DNA from 3 places in the Rhizobium sp. NFACC06-2 genome. Region 3 is predicted to be linked to each of the others. Evidence: riboswitches for the same ligand, from Rfam matches in the RefSeq annotation. Region 3 holds a riboswitch; each other region holds the start of a gene.
The links. A riboswitch is a leader RNA that binds a small molecule or an ion and turns the genes downstream of it on or off. The one in region 3 is predicted to bind thiamine pyrophosphate.
Positions count from the first base shown of each region.

Region 1: it holds a riboswitch for thiamine pyrophosphate, as region 3 does, so the genes downstream of both, thiB (thiamine ABC transporter substrate binding subunit) here and F3H58_RS08275 (ABC transporter permease) in region 3, are expected to answer to the same signal.
Region 2: it holds a riboswitch for thiamine pyrophosphate, as region 3 does, so the genes downstream of both, thiC (phosphomethylpyrimidine synthase ThiC) here and F3H58_RS08275 (ABC transporter permease) in region 3, are expected to answer to the same signal.

Region 1 is NZ_FMVA01000004.1:196,774-200,032, forward strand. Features, by position in the region: gene F3H58_RS09740 (ABC-F family ATP-binding cassette domain-containing protein) at 1-1,493, shown strand, start outside; gene F3H58_RS09745 (VOC family protein) at 1,592-1,984, shown strand; TPP riboswitch at 2,030-2,140, shown strand; gene thiB (thiamine ABC transporter substrate binding subunit) at 2,180-3,193, shown strand; gene thiP (thiamine/thiamine pyrophosphate ABC transporter permease ThiP) at 3,213-3,259, shown strand, end outside.
Region 2 is NZ_FMVA01000004.1:355,838-359,096, reverse strand. Features, by position in the region: gene thiC (phosphomethylpyrimidine synthase ThiC) at 1-1,304, opposite strand, end outside; TPP riboswitch at 1,399-1,510, opposite strand; gene F3H58_RS10475 (acyl carrier protein) at 1,693-1,944, shown strand; gene F3H58_RS10470 (acyl-CoA dehydrogenase family protein) at 1,944-3,125, shown strand; gene F3H58_RS10465 (amino acid--[acyl-carrier-protein] ligase) at 3,130-3,259, shown strand, end outside.
Region 3 is NZ_FMVA01000003.1:304,483-307,741, reverse strand. Features, by position in the region: gene F3H58_RS08285 (alpha-glucosidase) at 1-43, shown strand, start outside; gene F3H58_RS08280 (pilus assembly protein TadG-related protein) at 69-1,358, opposite strand; TPP riboswitch at 1,578-1,680, shown strand; gene F3H58_RS08275 (ABC transporter permease) at 1,805-2,590, shown strand; gene F3H58_RS08270 (ABC transporter substrate-binding protein) at 2,587-3,259, shown strand, end outside.

The sequences.
Region 1 (3,259 bases), on a different contig from region 3:
CCGGGCAGGAACATCCGGCGAGCCTTTCCGGCGGTGAAGCGCGACGTGCCGCCCTTGCCCGCGTCATGGCGCCGGAACCCGATATTCTGATGCTGGACGAACCGACCAACCATCTCGATTTGCCCACCATCGAATGGCTTGAAAGCGAGCTGCAGCAGACGCGCAGCGCGCTGGTGCTGATTTCCCATGACCGGCGTTTTCTCGAAAAGGTCTCAACCTCGACCGTCTGGCTGGATCGTGGCCAGTCGCGCCGTCTCAATCGCGGTTTTGCCCATTTCGAGGAATGGCGCGACAAGGTGCTGGAAGAAGAAGAGTTGGAGCAGCACAAGCTCGGTAAGGCCATCGAGCGCGAAGAGCACTGGATGCGTTATGGCGTGACCGCAAGGCGCAAGCGCAACATGCGCCGCGTCGGCGAGCTTCAGGCCATGCGTGCGGAATATCGCGGCCACAAGGGACCTCAGGGCACGGTGCAGGCGACCGTTACCGAAGGACGTGAATCCGGCAAGCTGGTCATCGAGGCCGAGGCCATCACCAAGGCTTACGGCGAGCGCGTGATCGTCGCGCCGTTTTCGCTGCGCGTCCATCGCGGCGATTGCATCGGCTTCGTCGGCCCGAATGGAGCCGGTAAAACCACGCTTCTGAAGATGCTCACCGGCCAGCTGGAGCCCGATAGCGGCACGGTGAAGCTCGGCACCAATCTGGAAATCGCGACGCTCGACCAGAAACGCGAGGATCTCAATCCCAACGATACGCTCGCGCATTATCTGACCGATGGCCGCGGCGAAAATCTGCTGGTCAACGGCGAATTGAAGCATGTGACGGGCTACATGAAAGACTTTCTGTTCCAGCCGGAACAGGCTCGCACGCCGATCCGTAACCTTTCCGGCGGCGAGCGCGCGCGCCTTATTCTGGCACGCATTCTGGCGCGGCCGACCAATCTTCTGATCCTCGACGAGCCGACCAACGATCTGGATATCGAAACGCTCGATCTGCTGCAGGAAATCGTTGCGGGCTTTTCCGGCACTGTTATCCTCGTCAGCCACGACCGCGATTTCCTCGACCGCACCGTCACCTCCACCATCGCGCCCGTCAATCCGGATCAGCCGGACGGACGATGGATCGAATATGCCGGTGGCTATTCGGACATGATGGCGCAGCGCAAGGGTGCGGCCGAAGAAAAACGCAAGGCTGAGAAACAGGAAAAGGCGAAGGCCGCACCTTCGGCCTCTGCATCGCAGGATCCTTCAAAGGCCAAGGGCAAGCTTTCCTTCAAGCAGAAATTCGCGCTCGAAAATCTTCCGAAGGAGATGGAAAAGGCGCAAAGCGAAATCGCAAAACGCGAGCAGCGCATGGCCGATCCGGAGCTTTTCACAAAGGACCCGGCGGCCTTCAACACACTCGCGCAGGAAATGTCGAAGCTGCGCGACAAGCTGGAGGCCATGGAAGAAGAATGGCTGGAACTGGAAATGCTGCGCGAGGAACTGGAGGGCTGAAGGCAATCAGTTCCCCGTTTGACCGGTCCTCCTTCGGCCTTTGACAGAAAGGCAGAATTGCCGTTCTATGCCGGCGTTCGTTTGGAGGAGTTGTGAAAATGCGCATGATTTTCGTCAATCTGCCGGTCAAGAATATCGAGACATCAAGGAACTTCTTCACTGCTCTCGGTTTCAGCTTCAACCCGGAATATTCGGATGACCGCACGCTCTGCATGATCGTGGAAGAGAATATCTTCGTGATGCTTCTCCAGGAGGGACGTTTCCGCGATTTCATCAACGGCGACATTGCCGACGCGACCCGAACCACCGAGGTTCTGACCTGTCTTTCCGCCGGAAGCAGGGAGGAAATCGACCGGATGATCGCCACGGCGCTTGCTTCCGGCGGCAGCGGCTGGAAGCCTGTTCAGGACCATGGCTTCATGTATGCCGGCAGCTTTCAGGATCCCGACGGGCACGTCTGGGAACTGGTGCATATGACGGAACAGGGCTGACCTCGGCCATCTTGCCAATAAGGGACGGCGGGACTACACCATCATCTTGATCTAACGGGGTGTCTTTTGCGCTTGGGTGCAAAAGGCTGAGAGGCTTGCCAACCCGAAGAACCTGATCCGGTTCATACCGGCGGAGGGATTAGACGGCTTTAACGCAGGCGGCTATTTCCCGATCGTTTTTTTGAGGAGATACCCGTGCGCCGTCGTCTTTTCCTGAATTCTCTCTTTGCCGCCTCGCTGTTTCTGCCCGGTCTTGCCGTCGCACAGGATAGACAGGAACTGACCGTCTACACCTATGAAAGCTTCGTTTCCGAATGGGGTCCCGGTCCCAAGGTGAAGGAGGCCTTCGAGAAGGTTTGCAACTGCACGGTCAATTTCGTCGGCGTGGCCGATGGCGTGGCGCTGCTCAATCGTCTGAAGCTTGAAGGGGCGGGGTCCAAGGCGGATGTCGTGCTTGGCCTCGACACCAATCTTGTCGCGGAAGCAAAACAGACCGGTCTATTCGATGTCAGCGGCATCGATGCATCGGCGGCCAAAGTGCCGGGCGGCTACACGGACGATGTTTTCATTCCCTATGATTACGGCCATTTCGCTGTCATCTATGATACGCAGACGGTGAAAAGCCCGCCGACGAGCCTGAAAGACCTCGTGGAAGGCGACCCCTCGCAGAAAGTCGTCATTCAGGATCCGCGCACCTCCACGCCGGGGCTTGGCCTTCTGCTATGGGTGAAATCGGTTTACGGCGATAAGGCCCCGGAGGCCTGGGAAAAGCTCAGGAAGCGCATTCTCACCGTTACGCCGGGCTGGTCGGAATCCTATGGCCTCTTCACCAAGGGTGAGGTGCCGATGGTGCTCTCCTACACCACCTCGCCCGCCTATCACATGGTCGCTGAAAAAACGGATCGTTATCAGGCCGCCGCCTTTTCCGAAGGACATTACATCCAGATCGAGGTTTCCGGTCTCCTCAAAAACGCGCCGCACAAGGAACTGGCAAAGCAGTTCCTGGCTTTCACGCTGACATCCGGTTTTCAGGATGCCATTCCGGAAAATAACTGGATGATGCCGGTTGCGGCAACCTCGAAGCCCTTGCCGGAGGCGTTTTCGAAACTCGTGGTGCCGCAGAAGACTTTTCTGATGGATCCGGAAGAGGTGGCGAAGAACCGCAAGGCATGGATCGATGAATGGCTTGCCGCCATGAGCATGAATTGAGGAAGAGGCACACCCGCGCATGATGCTGCGTCGCGATTACCGGCGGTCGATCATTTTCGGAACGGC
Region 2 (3,259 bases), on a different contig from region 3:
GGCGCCTCACCGCAGGTCTTCAACTGCTTGTCCATATTCTCCTTGATCTTGTGCATCGGCACATGGCCGGGGCCTTCGATCATCACCTGGCAATCCTTCGCCCAGGCGATCTGCGTCAGCTCACCGAGCGTCTCCAACTCCGCGAATTGTGCGGCGTCATTGGCGTCGGCAATCGAGCCGGGACGCAAGCCATCGCCCAGCGAGAAGGAGACGTCGTAAACGCGGCAAATGTCGCAAATCTCGTCGAAATGCTCATAGAGGAAGCTTTCCTTGTGGTGATGCAGACACCACTTGGCCATGATCGAGCCGCCGCGCGAGACGATGCCGGTGACGCGGTTGACGGTGAGCGGGATGTAATGCAGCCGCACGCCAGCATGGATGGTGAAATAATCCACACCCTGCTCCGCCTGTTCGATCAGCGTATCGCGGAACACTTCCCAGTTCAGGTCTTCGGCAATGCCGTTGACCTTCTCAAGCGCCTGATAAAGCGGCACCGTGCCGATCGGCACCGGCGAATTGCGGATGATCCATTCGCGGATATTGTGGATGTTGCGACCGGTAGACAGGTCCATGACGGTATCCGCACCCCAGCGGATCGCCCAGACCATTTTCTCCACCTCTTCCGCCATGGAGGAGGTAACGGCGGAATTGCCGATATTGGCATTGATCTTGACGAGAAAATTGCGGCCGATGATCATCGGCTCAAGTTCCGAATGATTGATATTGGCAGGGATGATGGCGCGGCCGGCCGCCACTTCCTGACGCACGAATTCCGCCGTGACGTAGTCAGGGATATGCGCCCCGAAACTCTCGCCGTCACGCACAAGCTTTTCCCTGGCCGCCTCGCGCCCGAGATTTTCGCGGATGGCGATGAATTCCATTTCCGGTGTGATGATGCCGGCCCGCGCATAGGCAAGCTGGGTCACGGCTTTACCGGCCGTGGCTCTGAGCGGCTGGTGGCGCACGGAAAATTCAGGCGTCAGGCGTTCGCCGGTGGCAAAGCCGTTATCCTCCGGCTTGACGTGCCGGCCGTCATAGGCCTCGACATCGCCGCGCGCCACGATCCAGTCATGACGCAGACGCGGCAGACCCTTTTCAATCAAAACGGTATGCGAAGGATCAGTATAGGGACCGGAGGAATCGTAAACCGTCACCGGCGGTTCACCCGCCGTCGGATGAACGGCGATCTCGCGCATCGGCACGCGGATATGGGGATGTAAAATGCCGGCTTTGTGGATTTTGGTAGAGGCGGCATGCGGCCCCGTAGTAACCGACAACGGGATATTCTTGGCAGCGATATTCATCTTGAGGCTCCAAAGTTTGACAGTGGAGACCCAGTTCGAGCCGGAATGATGGAAAATACCGCAGCGCCGACAGCGCAATGCACACGCCAGCCGACCTTCGGTCTTTGCACCGTCCCTACGCCAGTATGAACTGGATCAGGTTCAACGGGTCACTGCGCATGAAAGCAGAATCTCAGCCCCTTGACGGGACACCCCTGGTGAATGGCCACAGCAAAAAACACCGACCGGCATTTGTCAAGGCCGACGATCCATGCTTGGCAAAGGTGCGGGAATGGCGCATGCTGCCGTTAGTTGTAATTAACCTAACGGTTTAGGCGAATATTATCGTTTGCAACGTAACGATAAGCACAAACCATCCTGATGTGAAATTCATGGGAGATACGTCGGAATGAACGCGACTATTCGTGAAATACTGGCCAAATTCGGCCAGCTTCCAACCCCTGTCGATACGATTGCAGATGAAGCCGATCTTTATGCGGCGGGCCTTTCTTCCTTTGCATCGGTGCAATTGATGCTCGGCATCGAAGAAGCATTCGATATCGAATTCCCCGACAATCTGCTGAACCGCAAGTCCTTTGCGAGCATCAAGGCCATTGAAGACACCGTTAAGCTCATTCTGGATGGTAAAGAGGCAGCCTGATGAACGTCACCGTAGCGCCGCAGGATGAAACGCTGTCCGCGCGCGCGGGCCGTGTCGCGGCAATTGCCGCCAAACACGCGGATGAGGTGGATGTCACCGGCCGCTTTCCGCAGGAAGCCGTTGATGCGCTGCGACAGGAACGCCTGCTCGGCATCCAGGTCCCCTCTTCGCTAGGCGGCGAAAGCGCTTCCTTACAGGAAATCGCCGATATCTGCGCCCGGCTCGGCCAGGCCTGTTCAGCAACCGCGATGATTTTCGCCATGCACCATATCAAGGCATCCAGCCTGGTGGAACACGGCGAGACGAGCGCATGGCATGCCGGCTTCATGAGCCGCATCGCCAGCGAACAGCTTCTGCTCGGCTCCGCCACCACCGAAGGCGGCATTGGCGGCAATCTGCGCAACTCCATCTGTGCAATCGAAGTCGAAGGCGATTTCTGCCGGCTGGAAAAGGACGCCACCGTCATTTCCTATGGCAGCAATGCCGATGCGATCCTCATCACCTCGCGTGCCCACAAGGATGCCGCGCCCGCCGATCAGGTGATGACGGTCTTTCTGAAAAACCAGTACACGCTCGAAAAGACCCATGTGTGGGATACGCTTGGCATGCGCGGCACCTGTTCGGATGGCTTCCTGTTTCGTGGCGAAGCACCGGCGGCGCAGATATTCCCGAAGCCTTTCGCGGAAATCGCCGCACAATCCATGCTGGCAAGCTCGCATCTTCTCTGGAGCGCCGTCTGGTATGGCATCGCCTCGGATGCGGTGTTGCGCGCCCAGTCATTCGTCAGGGCCGCGGCGCGGAAATCGCCCGGCACCGCCCCTCCGGGCGCGATCCGCCTTGCCGAGGTTTCCACCAAGCTGCAGGTCGTCAAATCCAACATCATCGCCGGCATCAAGGCTTACGAAGACACCAAGAGCGACCCGGAAAAGCTGATGTCCATGGCCTTTGCCGTCGCCATGAACAATGTGAAGATCTGCTCTTCGGAGACCATTCTGGAGATCATCGATCACGCCATGCTGGTCTGCGGCATCATGGGTTACAAGAATGGCACGCCCTATAGCCTGGGCCGACACCTGCGCGACGCACACTCTGCCCGGCTGATGATTTCCAACGACCGCATTCTCGGCAATTCCGCCAATCTCCTGCTGGTTCACAAGCAGGACACCAGCCTCTTGGGATAAGACCATGGACATGCAAACATCGTTTCTCGATCGACTGTTCGAAGAAGGCCTGCTGATTGAAACCGGTGTGGACGGTCTTTATGGACGCAGCGGCCAGTTCGAGGATGTCATTGCCGCCTTCGAGCGGCTGATCG
Region 3 (3,259 bases):
CTGCCATCGGCCGCTGTTTGAAGAGCTTCGTACCATCGGCTGAAAGATGGCCGAGATCGTCCCTGCCATCACCCCGTCAGGCGGGGTGATGTGATGGCCTTTTTGAAAAGGGCGGTCATTGCATCGCTGATGCCCTGCGATGGGCTGACCTCGAAGAACAGGCCCGGCGAAGCGCATTGCTGCATGCGTGCACCGATTTCCGGCTGAAAGGGCGCGATCCAGCTATTGTACCAGTCATTGGTCGGCAGCGGCAGATAGGTGGTATAAAGCACGGCGATGCGAAAACCCTTTTCCTTCAGCTTCGTGCAATATTTGATATCGATCGGTTCCTGGCAGCGGCCGCTGGTCGTTTTTTTGGTGCAGGCGGATGGCTTGTAGCTATCGCCGACGCCGTCTGACACGAAGAAGACGATCTTTTCGGGGCTGGCTGAACTTGCACCAGTGCCCGAACTGCCGATCCTGTCGCCAATCTGGGTCAGTGCCCGGTCAAAATCGGTCTGCTGGTCGTTGTTGAACCCCTGCTTGGGGATCGACATCAGGTCGACTTCAGCGGCTTTCTTCTTCGCGGTCGCCAGATCCGAGGTCAAGGGAACGACTTCGAGCAGCTTCGTATCTTCCGCTTTCTCTCCGAAGGAGTAAACCGCCATACGATATTGATTGCTGCTTTTGCGCATGGACTTCGCCGTATCCATCAGGCTTGCCGTGGCCTGCGCCACCACATTGATGCGCGTCGTGACCCCGAGGCTTTTGGCTTTGTAGTAATAGCTATTTGTATCGACCACCCCGTTTTTCACGATGTGACAGGCGAAAGCGCATTTGTCGCTTGTATTGGCTACCATGGTGGCAACGTCGGTTGGCGTCGCGCCGACACCCATCGAGGGGGTGTTATCCAGAAGGACATAGAAGTCGCTGAATGTTTCCGTCTCGTATTTTGCCGTCGCCTTGCCCGAAATGGTGATCAGATCCTCTCCGAGTATCCGTGAAAGCGTGGTGCCGACGGATGCCGTGAAATTGACCGAGGATTCGATGGCATTACCGTGCTTGATCACCGACACGTCAAGAGACAGGAGCTTGTAGTCGGGATTGGCCCGCTCGTTGCTTTCAAAGAATGCGGAGGCTTCATCAGTGCCAAGCGAAATGACACCGTCGCCCGACATTTCCTTTGCCTTGTGAACGCTCGACGACGTATCGGCAACCACCGCAAGCGCCGCGGCATCCGCCGCCATCTGCAGGTCCGATTTGACGGCCATGCCACGCGTTATATCAAGGGCCACGCCGGCGGCCCCAATCAGCGGCACCATCAATAGGGCGCTGAGAATGCCGAAATTTCCCGATTTATCCTGCCAGATGTTCTTCAAATTCGCCCCCGGAACTTTTCCCCGGAGCGAAAGTTAGCCGAACAATATTGAAAGGCAGTTTCAAGAGATAACTAATTTTCGATAAATCTAATTTCCTTAATAACTAATACGCCAATGGGAGATGCGCACCAGCGCGAGGCCGTTCAGGCATTCACGATCACGCCTGACGACGGATCGGCGGCGGGACGTTGACATTTATGAAACTTGACCTACAAAACAAACTCTTCCGAGGGGAGCACCGAACGGTGCTGAGATGGCGATGAGCCGGACCCTTGAACCTGATCCGGGTCATGCCGGCGTAGGAACGGAACTGCCGCGCCAGGAGGCGCTGCCCTTTCTCTTCTCCGCTTTGCCTGATCTCCGAGATTGTCACATCTGGAGACGAATGATGATGCTGAACCCTTCCGCCCTTCGCACACGGTGCGTCTGCGTCTGAGGTCCGGCTGATGCGTGCCACCCATGCGCTAAACGGTGTCGGTCTTCTGCTGGTTTTCTGGCAGGCGGGAACGTGGCTGTTTTCACCGCCCCGCTACATCCTGCCATCGCCCGCCTATGTTGTCGGCGCTTTCTGGCGCCAGCCTGGCTTCCTGTTCGGGCAGGCGCTGATAACGCTCGGTGAAATGGCGCTGGGGCTTGCGGCGGGCATCACCGCCGGCATTCTCGTCGCTTTCACGATTGCCGCCATCCCGCGCCTCGGCCGCCTCGTCTGGCCCATGGTTCTGGTGTTGCAGGCCTTTCCGGTCTTCGTGCTCGCCCCCATCCTCGTCCTCTGGTTCGGTTTCGGCATGGCTTCGAAAGTGGTCATGACGACGATCATCATCTTCTTCCCTGTGACCTCCGCTTTCACTGACGGGCTCAACCGCACCGATCGCGCCATCCTCGACGCCGCCTCGCTGACGGAGGCGAGCCACTGGCAGATCCTCACCCGGTTGCGTGTGCCGCTGGCGCTGCCCTCGCTCATTTCCGGTCTCAGGGTTGCCGCGCCGCTCGCCCCGCTCGGCGCCGTCATCGGCGAATGGGTGGGCGCATCGGCCGGGCTTGGGTTCGTGATGATCCAGTCCAATGCCCGCATGCAGACCGACATCATGTTCGCCGCCATGGCCATTCTCGCCATCATTGCGGTGCTACTGCGGCTCATTGTCGACCGGGTGACCGCCAATCTGACCCCCTGGGCCAAGGAAACAGAACACACCATTCCTTTCAGATCTTTACGGAGACTTTCGGTACCATGAGACGAACTCTTCTTTCCCTCGTCGTCGCGGCGGCAAGCGTACTTTCACCTATGCAATCGCATGCGGCAGACAAGCTGACCGTGTTGCTCGAATGGTTCGTGAACCCCGATCATGCGCCGATGGTGATCGCCAAGGAACGCGGCCTGTTTGCCGATGCGGGGCTAGAGGTGGAACTGGTTCCGCCCGCAGACCCCTCCGCCGTGCCGCGTCTCGTCTCGGCCAAACAGGCCGATATAGGCGTGCACTACCAACCGAACCTCTATCTCGATCACGATGCCGGCCTGCCGCTCGTGCGTTTCGGCACGCTGGTCGAAACCCCGCTCAACACCGTCACCGTTCTGGCCGATGGCCCGATCAAGAGCCTGAAAGACCTGAAGGGCAAGAAGGTCGGCTTTTCCGTTTCCGGCTTCGAGGATGCCATGCTGAAGCGCATGCTGGAAAAGGACGGTCTGACGAAGGACGATGTCGAACTCATCAACGTCAACTTCTCGCTCTCGCCGTCGCTGATCGCCGGCAAGGTGGATGCCACGCTTGGCGGCTTCCGCAATTTCGAACTGACGCAGATGAAGCTCGAGGGACATGAAGGCCGCTCCTTCTTCCCGGAGGAACACGGCGTGCCGGCCTATGACGAGCTGATCTTCGTCACGCACCGCGATCTCGCAAAAGACA